2 regions of the Thalassotalea hakodatensis genome follow, and region 1 is predicted to be linked to the other one. Evidence: riboswitches for the same ligand, from Rfam matches in the RefSeq annotation. Region 1 holds a riboswitch; the other holds the start of a gene.

Region 1 (7,593 bases):
CTTGTAGGTTGCCTGCAATCGTGACTTCAGAAACAGGAAAAGCAATTTCACCATTTTCAACCCAAAAACCTGCTGCTCCTCTTGAATAATCGCCGTTAACAACATTAACACCTTGGCCCATTAATTCTGTCACTAATAAACCTGTGCCTAAGGTTTTTAACATTGCGTCAAAATCACCACCATTGGCACTGACCTGCCAGTTATGAATACCACCAGCATGCCCTGTTGTTGTCATGCCTAATTTTCTCGCAGAATAACTGGTTAATAAATAGGTGGCTAAATCACCGTTTTTGATAATTTCCCGATCATTCGTGGTTACACCTTCGCTATCAAATGCGCTGCTGGCTAAACCTTTTAAAATATGTGGTTTTTCTTCTATCGTTAAAAACGAAGGAAAGATTTGCTCGCCCAATGCATCTAATAAAAATGATGATTTACGATATAAATTACCGCCGCTAATAGCGGCAATAAAGTGTCCCCAAAAGGTGTTAGCAATATCTGCACGAAACATAACAGGCACCTTAGCCGTCGGTAGTTTTTGTGCATTAAGACGCGCAAGCACTTCATTGGCCGCTTCTTTACCGATAGCTTCCGGAGCATTTAATTGTGAAAATTCACGACTGACACTATAAGCATAATCTCGTTGCATTTCGTCATTATCTGCGGCTATCACGACACAACTTAAACTATGACGGGTACTTGGGTATCCCACAATCTGACCATGACTATTACCATAAACTTTAAAACCCTCAAAACAAGCCAAAGTGGCGCCATCTGAGTTAGTGATCTTGTCATCGGCACTTAATGCAGCTTGTTCACAGGAATTGGCTAAATCAATCGCTTCTTCCGTTGTTAATACTTTAGGGTGGTATAAATCTAAGTCTTTCGGCTGCATTGCCAATAACGCTTTATCTGCCAGCCCAGAACTTTCATCCACTGACGTATATTTAGCAATATTGACTGCAGCTTGCACTGTTTGATTCAACGCATCTTGCGATAAATCAGCGGTTGAAGCACTCCCCTTTCTTCCTTGCTGGTAAACCGTTATTCCTAAAGCACCGTCACTGGTAAATTCAACCGTTTCAACATCGCCTAGTCTTGTTGTTACACTCAAACCTTGTTGTCTGCTCATCGACACTTCAGCACCATCTGCACCTAGTGTTTTCGCTAAGGCTAAGGCGTCTGCGACGGTTTGTTTAACATCTGTCATTTGTTCAGGGATTGTTTTTATATCGGTCATTCGTCAATATAGCTCTTTTGTTGCAAGCAAACGCTCTCACTGCTAGAGGCGAGTTCGCGCTTGTTGTATAATGCTTAAAATTTTTAATGATAGCGTTATTATGCCTCAGTACGAACACGATATCGATGAATTCGATGAAGATTATAAAAGTAAAACCGAAATAAAACGTGAAATGCACGCTATGCAAGACTTTGCCATGAAATTGGTTAAGCTTTCCAAAGCACAGCGCGCGAAAGTGCCCTTTCCTGAAGAAATTCTTGAAGCGTTAGCGCTCGCTGACAAAATTAAAAATAAGCCTGAAGCATTACGCCGTCATGTCAGGTTTATGAGTAAAGTGTTACTTGAAACTGATTTAACAGATGTGAATCAAGCATTAGATATAATGGCGAATAAACATCAGCAAGACACCTCACGTCATTTACGTTTAGAACAATTGCGTGATGACCTTATTACTCAAGGTAACGATAAAATTGAAGCCATGCTTAAACAATACCCAGCAATGGAACGACAAAAATTAAGGCAACTTGTCCGCCAAGCAGCTAAAGAGCATAACGCTGAAAAACCGGGTAAATCATATCGAGATCTCTTTGCTTACATCAAAGAACACGCGGAAGAATAATACCCATAAACGCTATGGCTAACATTAAGTAAAAGCAGGTTACACCAATAACACGCGACTGAGTTATTGGTGTAAACAAAGTATTATTTGATTAAATTTTTCACTTACAAGGTAAAATACTTAGTAAACACTTTATAAAGTTCAGTGCCCTGGTTAACACTTGCTGATGCAAAGTGCAAAATAGGAATAACTTCTTGATCCAAAGATAAATAATGCAGAGGATCACCATCACCATAGTTATCCATTCTTAATATTCTTGCTAACGGCTCGCCAGCAGGCAAAGGTTGTCCGAATTCAGCCAAATAATCTACCATTCCGCCCATGGGTGAATAATAGGCTTTATAGTCTTTTAACATACATGCATAACGAGTCATTTGTTTTGCTTGGTATTCTGGCGCATCAATGACGCCTTTATACTGTAAGTAACTCAAAATACTTTGCGCATCTTCTAAAGCCACATCTAAATCAATTTGTTCTTGTGAGCCAAGTTCAACGGTAAAGCTTTCTTTATTCAATGAAGCAGAGCTAATCGAAAAGTTAATACCTAACTCTGCGAAAGCTTCTTGTAGATGCCACCAGGGGCAAAAGGTTGCTTCATCTAATGCGCCGTCAAATTGATTTGGGATCAACAAGGTATGCGGAATATCAAAGTGTTTAGCGCTTTCTTTTGCGTATTCTGGGCAATATAAGTGTTTGCTAGATATTGGCCCAGTATGCAAGTCAAGCACAAGGTCTGCTTGGTGTGCTAAGCGCTGCAGCTGATAAGCGATTCGTTGCCCAGTCGTTAAACCAAAAATATTGTGATTAAGTTTTTGTTCAATACTTTGGATCATTAATGCTTTAAAGTTCGCCTCAATGGTTTTATCGTCTTTACCAATACTCTCACGGACAAACGGCTTTATCATTTCAGGCGAAAAATGATACATTCTATTCCAATTAACGCCGGTGATAGGATCAAACCTACCTAGTGTATATTCACCATTTTTATGGTTGCAACCAACAGGGTTAGCATACGGTACCAGGGTAATATCACCCTTAACGTGCGTATTCCTTAATAACTCCAGCAATTGGAAAATTACCGCGTTACCTTGTACTTCTGCACCGTGCATGTTCGCCTGAATATATACACTCGGCGCTGTTGAATCACCTTTAAGTCGATACACTGGAACCGTTAGTGCTGCGCCACTGGCCATTTCACCTACATGCATCACGTCTTTTGTAAAATTTGTCATTATCGTCTCTTTTATTATTATGCTAGATACCACTGCGCAGGCTTTGCTGCACGTACAAGAGATAGCTCTTGCTCACAATAAACATATTCTGCAGCGGTTTGATGGCATAAAAAGAATGGCATACTCTCAGTAAAACCATATGCGCCTACATAACCAAATAATAAGCGGTCATCTATATCTACATCCGTTGGTAACGGTAAGTTACCAAGCTTATCCATACTGGTACATAACGGACCATGTAAATCGAATAGCGTATTTTTTTGCGAGGAATCACGTAAAAGCCGAACAGGAAAAGGCTGCTCGGTTATCCCCGGTCGCAACAAATGGTTAATCCCTGCCGCTAGCACTAATTGCTGTTGGTCAAAATTAACCTTTTTATCAACCACTGAGGTCACATAGTAACCACAATTAGCTACAGCATATCTACCAAGTTCTAGCCATAGCTCGGCAACATTTGCCTGTTGCTTAATTTTCGCCAGATCGGCAATAATATCTGGCCAATGTAACTGTTGTCCGTGCTCATGGTAATCAATCCCTAAACCACCACCTAAATCGAGTATTTTTAACGACATACCAAGGGTTTTAGCAAGCGACACTAAAGGCTCTATCATTTGCTGCCATAGGGCATACATTGTTTTATTCGACAACATGTTACCCCACTGAAAAATATGTAGACCACATATATTCAGGTGCGGATACAAAGATACATGATGGCTTTTCCACGCGTCTAATGACATACCAAACGGCGTTATTTGGTTACCACCTAACGGATTTTTCTCACCATCAGGCCATTGTAACTGTACTCGTAACAGCACATCAGGCGTTACCGACTGCTCATTTGCTAGCTCATTCAACCACTTCAGCTGATTAGGACTTTCAACAACAAACGTGTTGACCCCTTTGGCTAGAAACTCGGCAAGTTGAGCGCGCGATTTAGCAGGGCCAGTATTGAGTATTCGATTAGCACTCACATTTTGGTCAAGCACTTGCTGTAGTTCACCGCTACTGGCAACGTCAAACTGAATCCCTGCTTGATCAACCGTTTGAATAATACGTGATAAAGGGTTTGCCTTTACTGCATACCAAAGTTTCACTACATCTTGTTGCTGTAAGGAAGATAAATGACTTTTTAATGCATTTAAGTCGTAAACAAAGTAAGCAAGTTCATCGACATTATCACTAACATGATGACTTAATGCCTGTTGTAGACCTTCACTTTTTTGAAACTGTTGATACCAGTTATTGGTTAGTTGCTCACCCGTTGAGTGCTGCATATTTTCTCCTGTTATCGAAGTACTGATTCAAGCGTTAATGAAGCATCACTTTGTTCATCACGATATTTAACAATCAGCGCACAAGCCATGTTCAACCCATTTTCATTAGCCCATAAACCTGATACCGGTCGAGTGCCGGGCACCACAACCGCACGTTCAGGAATATCAGCACCTTTAGCTAGTTGCACATGGTTAACACAATCGTAAACAGGCACAGAAGCAGAAAGTGTTACGCCCGGAGCAAGCACTGCCCCTTTGCGGATCACGATACCTTCAACAACGACAACACCCGCCCCAAGAAATGCGTCATCTTCAACAATTACAGGGCTCGCACCAATAGGCTCTAATACACCACCAATTTGTACCGCGGCAGACACATGCACATTTTTACCAATTTGCGCACATGAGCCAATCAAAGCGTGACTGTCTACCATGGTACCTTCGTCAACAAATGCCCCCACATTGATATAAGCTGGTGGCATAACAATTACGCCAGGTGAAACATGTGCACCTCGACGTATAGAAGAGCCGCCCGGTACAAGGCGCACACCGTCAGCAACGGTCATTTCTCTGGCGGGTAGATTATGTTTATCAACAAATCCTTGGTATGGCCCCGTAAATGCTGTATTTTCTCCAGCTTTGAAAGCCGCTAATATCGCTTCTTTAGCCGCGACATTTGCATGCCATGTACCATGCTCATCTTTATTAGCCGCTCTAATGGTGCCTGCTTCTAATTGTTCTAAGGTGTGTTGCCAACTCACTAGGTAAATTCTCCAAAAACTAACAGTTCAAAAAGCGCGGCAGAAATGCCACGCGATAACGTGTAAATTAAATGGAGAGCTGAAGGCTTTGCAGACGAATAACTACGTAAGAGAAGTAGCTAAACCTGACAAAGGCCAGAAGCTCTCCACCTTACGGTGACAGTTGCCAGGATTCAGCCTGAACAACCGACAAATACATCATCAAATATATATTTATCTCGGCGTTATACTCCCTGGTTAATGTTCATAAGAGTTTGATCTCTTCCCATTAACTACCTAGTAAACGCGCCTCTTCTGGCCCTATTTGCGTAGGCCGGTGAAACCCACCTACGATAAAAGGGACTCCATATTAGAACATTTATTCTAATATCTCGCAACCACCAACCCTTTACGTAATGAAAGTCTTCTTTATCTGACAATATTGTTCAACACGCTATTTGGTTAAAGCACCTTCGGACATAGAAGTTAATCCACCTACTTAACTTACCCTTTTTAATGTGCTATTAATATTAACCAACTGATAGTTAATAACTTTTTATAAATATTTCATATGGCTTTAAAAACAAAAGTACTGAACAAATATAACTTGCCTTATTTTGTCCATGGATGCATTTCATTACCCAATGAAATTTGTGTCGTTTTAGGTTCTCATGCTCACTGTAGCGGAAGGTTCCTAATATTGAAGTCAGGACATTTTGAAGTACTTGATTATGAAATCCCTAGAATGAAATTTGATCATTTCAACTACAGGGGGGCGCTTTATAAAACTGATTCTGGATTTGGCTGTGTTCTTGATCATAGCGTCATTGAATATGACTTTAACAATAAAATATTTAAGAAATACCCATTTAAATCGCCTTTTCCCGAAGATAACCAACATGAAACAGGTCCATTGAAAACTGCAATCAAAATCGCAGATAACGAGCTACTTTTTCCCTTAGAAGATTATTTCTATAAATTTAAAAGTAGTTATTTCACCAAGGTTTACCTTCATGATAAATATGCGACTCATGATCCTTTTATTTACTCAATGAAAAAATCTCAATCTTCGCATATCTCAGATTGCTCTGTTGCTTACGTGAATAATACCATTTTATTTCACCGATGTGAGTACTTCAAAATGCATATGGACAACCCTAGCGATAGATCAGAGCTTTGCTCGTTAATAGATGGCAACGAAAACATCATTTCTGAGGTTTCAAAGGGTGTTAGCCAGTTTTCAACTGATTGTGCACATTTATTAGTTAAAACGCATTCAGCGCCTTTCAAGCTTGAGTTTTATTCAATAACAGGAGAAAAAGAAAGCGAAATAGCGTTAACGCCAAAAAAAGTCATCGGAGACCTTAATAAAAGATATCTTTCAATTTTTGATAAATTCAACGATAGGCTATGGATGGCTCGCGATACTGAAGTGACCGAAACACTATTAGCTTAATTTGCGTACATTTAACAACAAAAATACACTAGGTCTGTTTAAATTTAAATCCTTTACCTCAGTAGCAAACCTAAAATTACTAAAGCCTTTTTACATTAACCTTAACCGGATAACCTTCTTCACTATATTCACTGTTCACTTCCGGGGGTTGCGAAATAGCTTGTTCGATTAAAAAGAATCTATCTTGTCCCCAGCAACTTGTGCTTTGATATCTAAAACAAGGAGTTCCCCATAAACCTAATTCAGCTAATTCTTTGACATGTTGTTCAGCCCACACTTGCCAATCATGTTGTTGTTGGTAGGCTAGCGCTTCAGCATGATCAATCTGTAATTGCTGACACATTCTCTTCATTGCATGCTTATCATTCAGGTTAATAGACTCAACAAATAAAGCGTTAAAAACCGCGCTAACATAATCAATGGCTTTCCCCTGCGCTGCTGCATAAGAAAAAATTTGGTAACAACACACTACGTGTTGATCAAACCAAGTAATAGTATTTGAAAATGCTATATCGGCTGCTTTCGCTTCACGATAAGCATCGATATACATATATTTTTGTTTATTAACAGGAATTTTGAAGCCACGTTTTTCAATCGGTATAATTGGTTTAATCGATAATGTTAATTGATGCTTTGTTGCCAAACGAACCGCTTTAACAAACCCGATATACGAATAAGGGCAATTTAATGATAAATAAACGTCAACAGTTCTATCTTTAATTATTGGTACAGTCAGATCAGTGAAGTGTTCATCGTTAAATTCATGCTGAAAATACGGTTCGCTGTCTTTTTTTATCAACCCTAGGCTCAGTAATCGCTGCTCTAAATATTTTAACCTATCCACGCCTAAAAACCATTCTCCAGCAAAAAAACAGGTGGCCGCTAAATAATGTCCCTTATTAACAAGTCTACGCTGATTTTTAATTTGAAAATTAATCACCGGAGTTGATGTTTGACAGTAATATTCAAATGAGCCTTGCCAAGTAGTGGTAAAAAGCTTTTCAGCATCGACAACATTTTTCACTGATAGCT
Region 2 (7,593 bases), 1.3 Mb from region 1:
ACAATGGGTAATAATGCGATATCCATGGGGATACCGGCTGCTTCAATCTCTTGCACAATAAAGTGCATAAATGGCTCTGCGCGCTTTGCTACTCGATCTAAATAGGCCTGATGTTTTGCGTACCAGTTTCTTTGCACAGTAACGCGTCTATTTTCGGGGACTTGAAAGACAAGTTGGTTACGAATTCTTTGCCAGATACCATCATCTAAAATGATGTTATCTTCTAAAGGAATGTCTACATCTTCAACTGGATGAATAACATCTGCTGTTTCATCTGCTAATAGTGCATGACTAACATCTACTGGAGATGCTATCTGCTGAGCTATATGCTCAGGTATTTGATTTTTCGGCGCTTGTTTCGTGTTGTTATCACTGATCGTTTGACAACCGGTTAAAATCACGAGTGCGGAAAGAGGAAAACTTAAATACTTCATGAAAGCCTTTTGGTTACGTAGTTGCTGTAAGTGTCACTTATTTCAAACTGTTATTCAATATAGATTTTGTTTAGAAGTTATCTTTCCAAGCTCTGATCGCGGTAAATACTGACAGTTCATCTTTATTTTGTATTTGACTATGTTCAACAGCGCTTTGTTGTACTTCTGGCTCATTGCACCGTAAAAAAGGATTTACTGCGAGTTCTTGTTTGATCGTCGAAGGAAGTGTAATTTGATTCTTTTTTCTTAATTGAACAACCTTATTATAATAATTAACCAGTGCAAGATTACTTGGTTCAATGGTGAGTGCAAAATTAACATTCGCAAGGGTATATTCGTGTGTGCAATATACTGCAGTGTTTTCTGGCAGCGTGATTAATTTGTGCAGAGAATCTAACATTTGCGCGGGTGACCCTTCAAATAATCGTCCACAACCAGCAGAAAACAACGTATCACCACAAAAAAGTTTTTTATTATCGTAATAAGCAACATGCTCAAGTGTATGGCCTGGCAAAGTCATCACAGTTAACGTTAATGAAAGTGAAGGTATTTCGATAATATCTGCATCTTCTACAAAGGTAGTTACACAAGGAATATCTTTATGTTTTGGACCAAAAATATCGATAGACCATTCTTTATTGATACAATATTGATTAAGTTCTGAAACGCCACCAACATGATCAGGATGATGGTGAGTGATAAGTATTGCGTCCAGTTGCAAATTATTCTTTTCAATGAAATCAATGCACACACTTGCATCGCCAGGGTCAACTAAAACGACTTTTGAAAATCCTGGTACAAAGAGTGCCCATATATAATTATCTGTAAATGCTTTAATTGCGTTAACTTGTATGGATACTGGTTGTTGAAGTTGTGACATAATTCACCTTAGGTGGTAACATTCTGTGTTAATTGTATCGATTAATGATACTTAATAAAATATAGCGATGTGTTTTAACTTTTTTGATTGATTTTGGCGTGTTATGAAACCAGCTTTGTCGTTTAGACAACCACATTCTCCTTCATCTTGGGAAAAGCTTCCCAATGGCAAGTTGATTGTTGAGTCAATTGACACTATTTTAGCTCCTTGGTGGCCAAAATTTTTTGGTTATCATCTGCTGAAAATTGGTGCATTAAGTCACCATATCAATACCTCGGCTTCTACTATTCAACATCAAGTCACCATTTCAGAGCACAAACCGCATGCTGATATAAATGCAGAAATAGAAGACCTACCTTTATTAGAACATAGCGTTGATGTGTGCTTACTAAGTCATGTATTAGAATTTACCTTAGATCCACATCATGTGATCCGTGAAGCTAATCGCGTGCTTATTCCAAATGGCTATCTAGTGATCACTGGCTATAACGCTTTTAGTCTTGCAGGGTTAAACAGTTTTGTACCATATCGTAGACAGCAGCCTCCATGGAATGAGCGATTTTTCACACCATTGAGAGTGAAAGATTGGCTTGACTTGATGGGCTACGAAATACTTGCTGATGAACGTTGTTTACACTCAATGTTAGCAAATAATGTCAGCCAACATTTAATGGCTCGGCAGTGGCGACAGTTTACTCAACGCTTTGTGCCTGGCTTAGGTTCTATCTATGTGATTGTGGCAAAAAAACGGGTGTTGCCATTAACACCCATCAAGCCTAAGTGGAAATTAAAACCTAAATTGGCACCGATCAACGTATCTTCGGTAGGCTCAAAAGTTAGACATACCAAAAAGAATATTAATAATTGAGAATTTATATGAAGTTAAATGAATTTGAACAATATCTAAATACTTTATTAAAGCCAGAGATAATTAAAGATTATTGTCCTAATGGGCTGCAAATTGCTGGCACGAATACGGTTAACAAAGTGGTCACAGGCGTTACGGCAACACAAGCGTTAATCGAACGGGCAATCGAAGAAAAAGCCGACGCTCTTATTGTTCATCATGGCTATTTTTGGAAAAACGAGTCTTATGTGATCAAAGGCATGAAGCATAAGCGGATAAAAGCATTATTATTAAATGATATCAATTTATTTGGTTATCATTTGCCGCTTGATATACACCCAGAGCTCGGTAATAACGCACAATTGGCAAAACTTTTTGGTATTGATATCACTGGCCCTTTGGAAACTGGAAACCCACAAAGTGTTTCATTACAAGGACGGCTCAATGCACCAACCAACGGAGAAGATTTTGCGAGACTAATCAGTGAAAAGCTTGAACGAAAATGCTTACATATAGCCCCAAATATCGATAAACCAATTTATACAGTTGCATGGTGTAGCGGTGGTGGACAAAACTTTATCGAATTAGCGGCAGAGCTTGGTATTGATGCATTCATTAGCGGTGAAATATCAGAACAAACCACCCATGTGGCCAGAGAAATGAATATTCATTATTTTGCCGCGGGCCATCATGCAACAGAACGTTATGGTGCGAAAGCGTTAGCAGAAAAAATAGCTACAGACCTTTCGCTTGATGCTACATTTATTGATATTGATAACCCTGCATAACGTTTATTTTATATAAAGAAAACATAACAGGGCGTTTATGCGCCCTAAATTCCTCTTTACCCTGTAATAAATTGAACAATTCTACCCAACGTTTCGTACCATGCATTGGTACTCTGTTTCAAGCTTTCTGCTTGTGGAAGAAAATATGCCCATTTTTTTTCTTGATCTAATCCTTTCACCCAAGGACTCGCAGGTGCAGGTATAACAGCTACTCCTTGTTGTTTAAAGTACGCTACGCTGCGGGGCATATGATCAGCGTTTGTGACTAATACGACATTTTTGCCTTTTACTCTTGGTGCAATTATTTCAGACTCTTCTTTAGTGTCTTTAGGAAAATTTTGCACAAATATCTTTTTGTTAGGCACACCCAAACTTATTAATGCATTTTTAACCATAACCGCATTGGGCGTAGGATCACTAAGCGCTGCCCCTGAGGTGATAAATTGTGCCTCAGGGTGTAACTGGTAAATTCTTAGACCTTCAACCATACGTTGCAGCGAACAAGCTTTTAATTGAGAGGTTGCTGGTAGCGATAGATCTGTTGTATGACCGCAGCCTAAAATAACAATAAAATCGACATTGCTGGTTTGTTTCGTGAAGGATTCATAATTCGCTTCAATAGGAGCCATTAATCGATCGCTTACCCAAGGTGTTGATAAGAAAATAAGCAGCATCGATGACAAAAATAAACAACGAAAGCTCCAACGGCGAGCACGGTTAAAAAGCAATAGTGCTAATAGCATTAATAAAACGACAATACTCATGGGCATCAGTAAAAAGCCGATTATTTTCTTTAATAAAAACAGATCCATAATTAAATCGCCTGTATGCAACATTTTTTGATAGTTAAGCAGAGGGATCATAACAATTAACCGGGTGAATTTGTACGCTAATTCACTTCGTTATTTTTTTCGCTCAAGGTGTTGTAATTTTAGTTTATTTAACGTTTAATAACGACGCCTCAAAATTAGACTATTTACTCGATTTTGAGGCTCCAGAAGAGGTGCGATAGCCAGGTAGTTAGTTTTAGGAACCACTATTCCAATGATAGCTAATGAGGGGGACTATCGCCGAGGACTTATTTTTGTGTGGAAAAATAATGTTCGGTTACTAAGGTTGAATCCTTAGGGCTGTCACCTCTGTTGTAAAACAGATGGGGTGGAGGGCTTCTGGCTGAAACGAATCGGTATTTTCACACGAATTTCTTCTCAGTCATGCTCTTCCTTAATAATAATCGCCAACTCAATGGCAGATAGGGAGACCTTTTACATGTTAACGTTAAACTTTAGCCGTTTTTTTGATGTTGAGGTGTCGTCATGACATCAGTAACGGTAGCAAAATTTGGTGGAACAAGTGTCGCTGATTATCAAGCAATGCTTCGTTGTGCTCATATCATAAAAAACAATCCAGACAATAAACTGGTTGTTGTCTCTGCAAGCGCAGGTGTCACAAACTATTTAGTGCGTTTATCACAGCCAAACGTACCTGTTGCTGAACAAAATGAAATCATCACGAACATAGGCAATATCCAATATAATATTACTCAGCACCTTGATGTACATGATGATCTAAACCAAAAAATTTCTGTTTTACTAGAAGAGCTTGCTGCTTATGCCAGTGCAAATGCGTTAAACCATAGTGCGCGTATTTCCGATGCAATTTTATCATTTGGTGAACAAATGAGCTCAAGAATTTTTGCGCAAGTATTACAATCAGTAGGTTTACCCGGGCAGTATTTTGATGTTCGTCAAGTAATGAAAACGAATGACTTGTACGGAAAAGCGGTGGTAAATCTTGAAAAATTGAAAGCCAACGTTTCAACTTTTTTAGCCCCTAAGCTTGAGTCAAGTGTACTGGTTACTCAAGGATTTATTGGTCAAAATGATGCAGGTTACACAACAACGCTTGGAAGAGGTGGCTCTGATTATAGTGCTGCCTTGCTAGCAGAAGCACTTGAAGCTGATAATCTTGCCATTTGGACAGACGTTGAGGGTATTTTTACCACGGATCCGCGGATCACGGATCAAGCGAGATCTATTAAGGAAATTAGCTTTGGCGAAGCGGCGGAAATGGCAACCTTCGGTGCTAAAATTTTACATCCTGCTACCTTAATTCCTGCGATGCGTCAAAACATTCCGGTCTTTGTTGGTTCTAGCAAAGAACCCGAGAAAGGCGGAACACGCATACAGCAAACCGTCGCATCAAAACCTACCTATCGATCTATTGCCTTACGTCGTGAACAAACGCTTGTTACAGTGAAAAGCCCCGCTATGTTGCATGCCAGTGGCTTTTTAGCCAAAGTGTTTGCAGTATTAGCAAAGCATGAATTAAGTGTTGATTTGATCACTACCAGTGAAATTAGTGTTGCAATGACCTTTGATAATCCTACAGGTTCAACTCAAGCATTATTAAATTCAACGGTTGTTGAAGAGTTGGAACAATTATGTGAAGTGACCGTAGAACATGGTTTGTCATTAGTTGCCGTGGTAGGTAACAATATCCATCAAACAAATGGAGTTGGAACTGATATCTTTGAAGCATTATCTGGTGTTAATGTACGAATGATTTGCCAAGGCGCAAGTGAACATAACCTGTGTTTTCTGGTTGATGAACAGCAAGCTAACCTAGCGGTAGAGCAACTGCATAAGAACTTGTTCACTTTTGCATGATAAAATCAGCGCCGAGTTTTGCACGGCGCTGATTTTTTATAAGCGTTATGCACTTATTTCATAAGGCAGAGGATCTGTTGTTTTATTTTCGCTAAATGCTTCTAAACGTTCTTGGCAAGCGCCACATTTACCACAGGCTTTTTCTCGTCCGTTATAACAAGTCCATGTTTGGCTATAATCTAAACCCATTGATAATCCGTCGGTGAGAATATCTGTTTTTGTGACCGTTAAGTAAGGGCTATAAATTTCCACTGCTTCATAGTTTGCAATTTGACAGACATCATTCATTTTCTGTACAAACTCAGGACGGCAATCTGGATAGATTGCGTGGTCACCAGAGTGTGCACCGTAATAAACTTGGCTAGCCCCAACAGAAACGGCATAGCCAACGGCCATCGATAACAAAATCATATTGCGGTTAGGTACGACCGTTGACTTCATTGATTCTTCTTCGTAGTGGCCTTCTGGGATCTCAATATCATCGGTTAGTGAAGATCCCGCTAATAATTGGTTTATTGCCGATATATCAATTATTTTATGTTTAATGCCTAGTGTAGCGCAAACGCTTGCTGCGCAATCTAATTCTTTAACATGGCGTTGGCCATAATCAAACGATAGGGCAAATACTTGCTTACCATCATGAACCGCTTTATTTAATACAGTGAACGAATCCATGCCGCCAGAATAAATTACCACGACTTTGTTACTCATATTTTGTCTCACTAGGGTATAATAGAAATCTTGCGCATTTTACTTGAATTCGTTTAACCATTAAATAGGCAATCTGCAAAGCAATATGAGTGTTACGTATAAAATTAATGAATTATTTGAAACTATCCAAGGTGAAGGCAGTTTTACTGGCCAACCTTCTATTTTTTTGAGGTTGCAAGGGTGTCCTGTTGGCTGCTCTTGGTGTGACACTAAGCATACGTGGGATATTGACGTTGTTGATCAGGTAGATGTTGACAATATGGTCAATAAACCACAAGAATCTGTCAGTTGGGCTAATTTAACAGAGCAAGAAATATTATCTGTTTTTAAAGAACAAGGTTTCAAAGCGCGTCATATTGTTATTACGGGCGGAGAGCCTTGTATGGTTGATTTAACGCCCCTATGTCATACATTAGAAGAGCAGGGGTTTTCAACACAAATTGAAACCTCTGGTACGTTTGAAATTAAAACGACTGATGCTTGTTGGGTCACTGTTTCACCTAAGATAAATATGAAAGGTGGCTATCCCGTGTTAAAAAGTGCACTGGAACGTGCTAATGAAATTAAACACCCTGTAGCAACAGAAGCGCACGTGGATGATTTAAAACTATTGTTAAAAAAGAATAATATCACTGATAAACCTGTGTATTTACAGCCGATTAGCCAAAAAAAACGCGCTACTGAATTAGCCATTCAAACTTGCATCGAAAATAACTGGCGCTTATCCATTCAAGTGCATAAATATATTGGAATTGAATAAGCAATTTTTAAAGCTTAATCAATAATAGGTAATTCAATAGTTATCGTAACACCTGCGGGGTTGTGATGATCACTAGCTTTTATAGTTCCTTGATGAAATTCACAAATTAGCCTGGCGATATATAGCCCTAGTCCTAAGTGTGGGCGCTTATCTTGCTCTGGTTCTTGACGATTTTCACGAATAGATACCATAGAATCAAATAATCGCTCAGCCATTGCTTGAGGAAGATGTTCACCATTATTGCTGACATAAAGGTAAAATTTTTGTTGTTTAATTGCGGTGCTAACGGTGATCTGCTGATCGATACTAAACTCAACCGCATTTGAAAACACTTTATCGAGCAATTGTGCAATATGTTCCGGTGAACCATTGATGTTGGCTGAATCAATAGTATTGTGAAAATTAATGTCATGTTGAGTATAAATTTGTTGATAGCCTTGTAAGCAGCCTTCTAATACTTTGATGATGTCGAACGTAGTATAGTCTGTGTTTTTCAGCATTTGC

Evidence for each region. Region 1 has a riboswitch for lysine ahead of QUE72_RS02735 (2,3,4,5-tetrahydropyridine-2,6-dicarboxylate N-succinyltransferase). Riboswitches for the same ligand answer to the same signal wherever they lie in the genome.
Region 2: another riboswitch for lysine. It lies ahead of lysC (lysine-sensitive aspartokinase 3); the one in region 1 lies ahead of QUE72_RS02735 (2,3,4,5-tetrahydropyridine-2,6-dicarboxylate N-succinyltransferase).

Annotation. Positions count from the first base shown of each region.
Region 1 covers NZ_AP027365.1:642,335-649,927, reverse strand. Annotated here, with positions in the region: gene pmbA (metalloprotease PmbA) at 1-1,240, opposite strand, end outside; gene yjgA (ribosome biogenesis factor YjgA) at 1,341-1,859, shown strand; gene QUE72_RS02745 (succinylglutamate desuccinylase/aspartoacylase family protein) at 1,964-3,091, opposite strand; gene QUE72_RS02740 (PLP-dependent decarboxylase) at 3,109-4,365, opposite strand; gene QUE72_RS02735 (2,3,4,5-tetrahydropyridine-2,6-dicarboxylate N-succinyltransferase) at 4,377-5,126, opposite strand; lysine riboswitch at 5,258-5,428, opposite strand; gene QUE72_RS02730 (hypothetical protein) at 5,677-6,561, shown strand; gene QUE72_RS02725 (DsbA family protein) at 6,641-7,593, opposite strand, start outside.
Region 2 covers NZ_AP027365.1:1,939,326-1,946,918, forward strand. Annotated here, with positions in the region: gene QUE72_RS08490 (LysM peptidoglycan-binding domain-containing protein) at 1-434, opposite strand, end outside; gene gloB (hydroxyacylglutathione hydrolase) at 505-1,314, opposite strand; gene QUE72_RS08500 (class I SAM-dependent methyltransferase) at 1,418-2,182, shown strand; gene QUE72_RS08505 (Nif3-like dinuclear metal center hexameric protein) at 2,191-2,949, shown strand; gene QUE72_RS08510 (ElyC/SanA/YdcF family protein) at 3,006-3,761, opposite strand; lysine riboswitch at 3,940-4,126, shown strand; gene lysC (lysine-sensitive aspartokinase 3) at 4,266-5,618, shown strand; partial or broken gene queC (7-cyano-7-deazaguanine synthase QueC) at 5,664-6,347, opposite strand; gene queE (7-carboxy-7-deazaguanine synthase QueE) at 6,415-7,089, shown strand; gene pdsS (proteobacterial dedicated sortase system histidine kinase) at 7,104-7,593, opposite strand, start outside.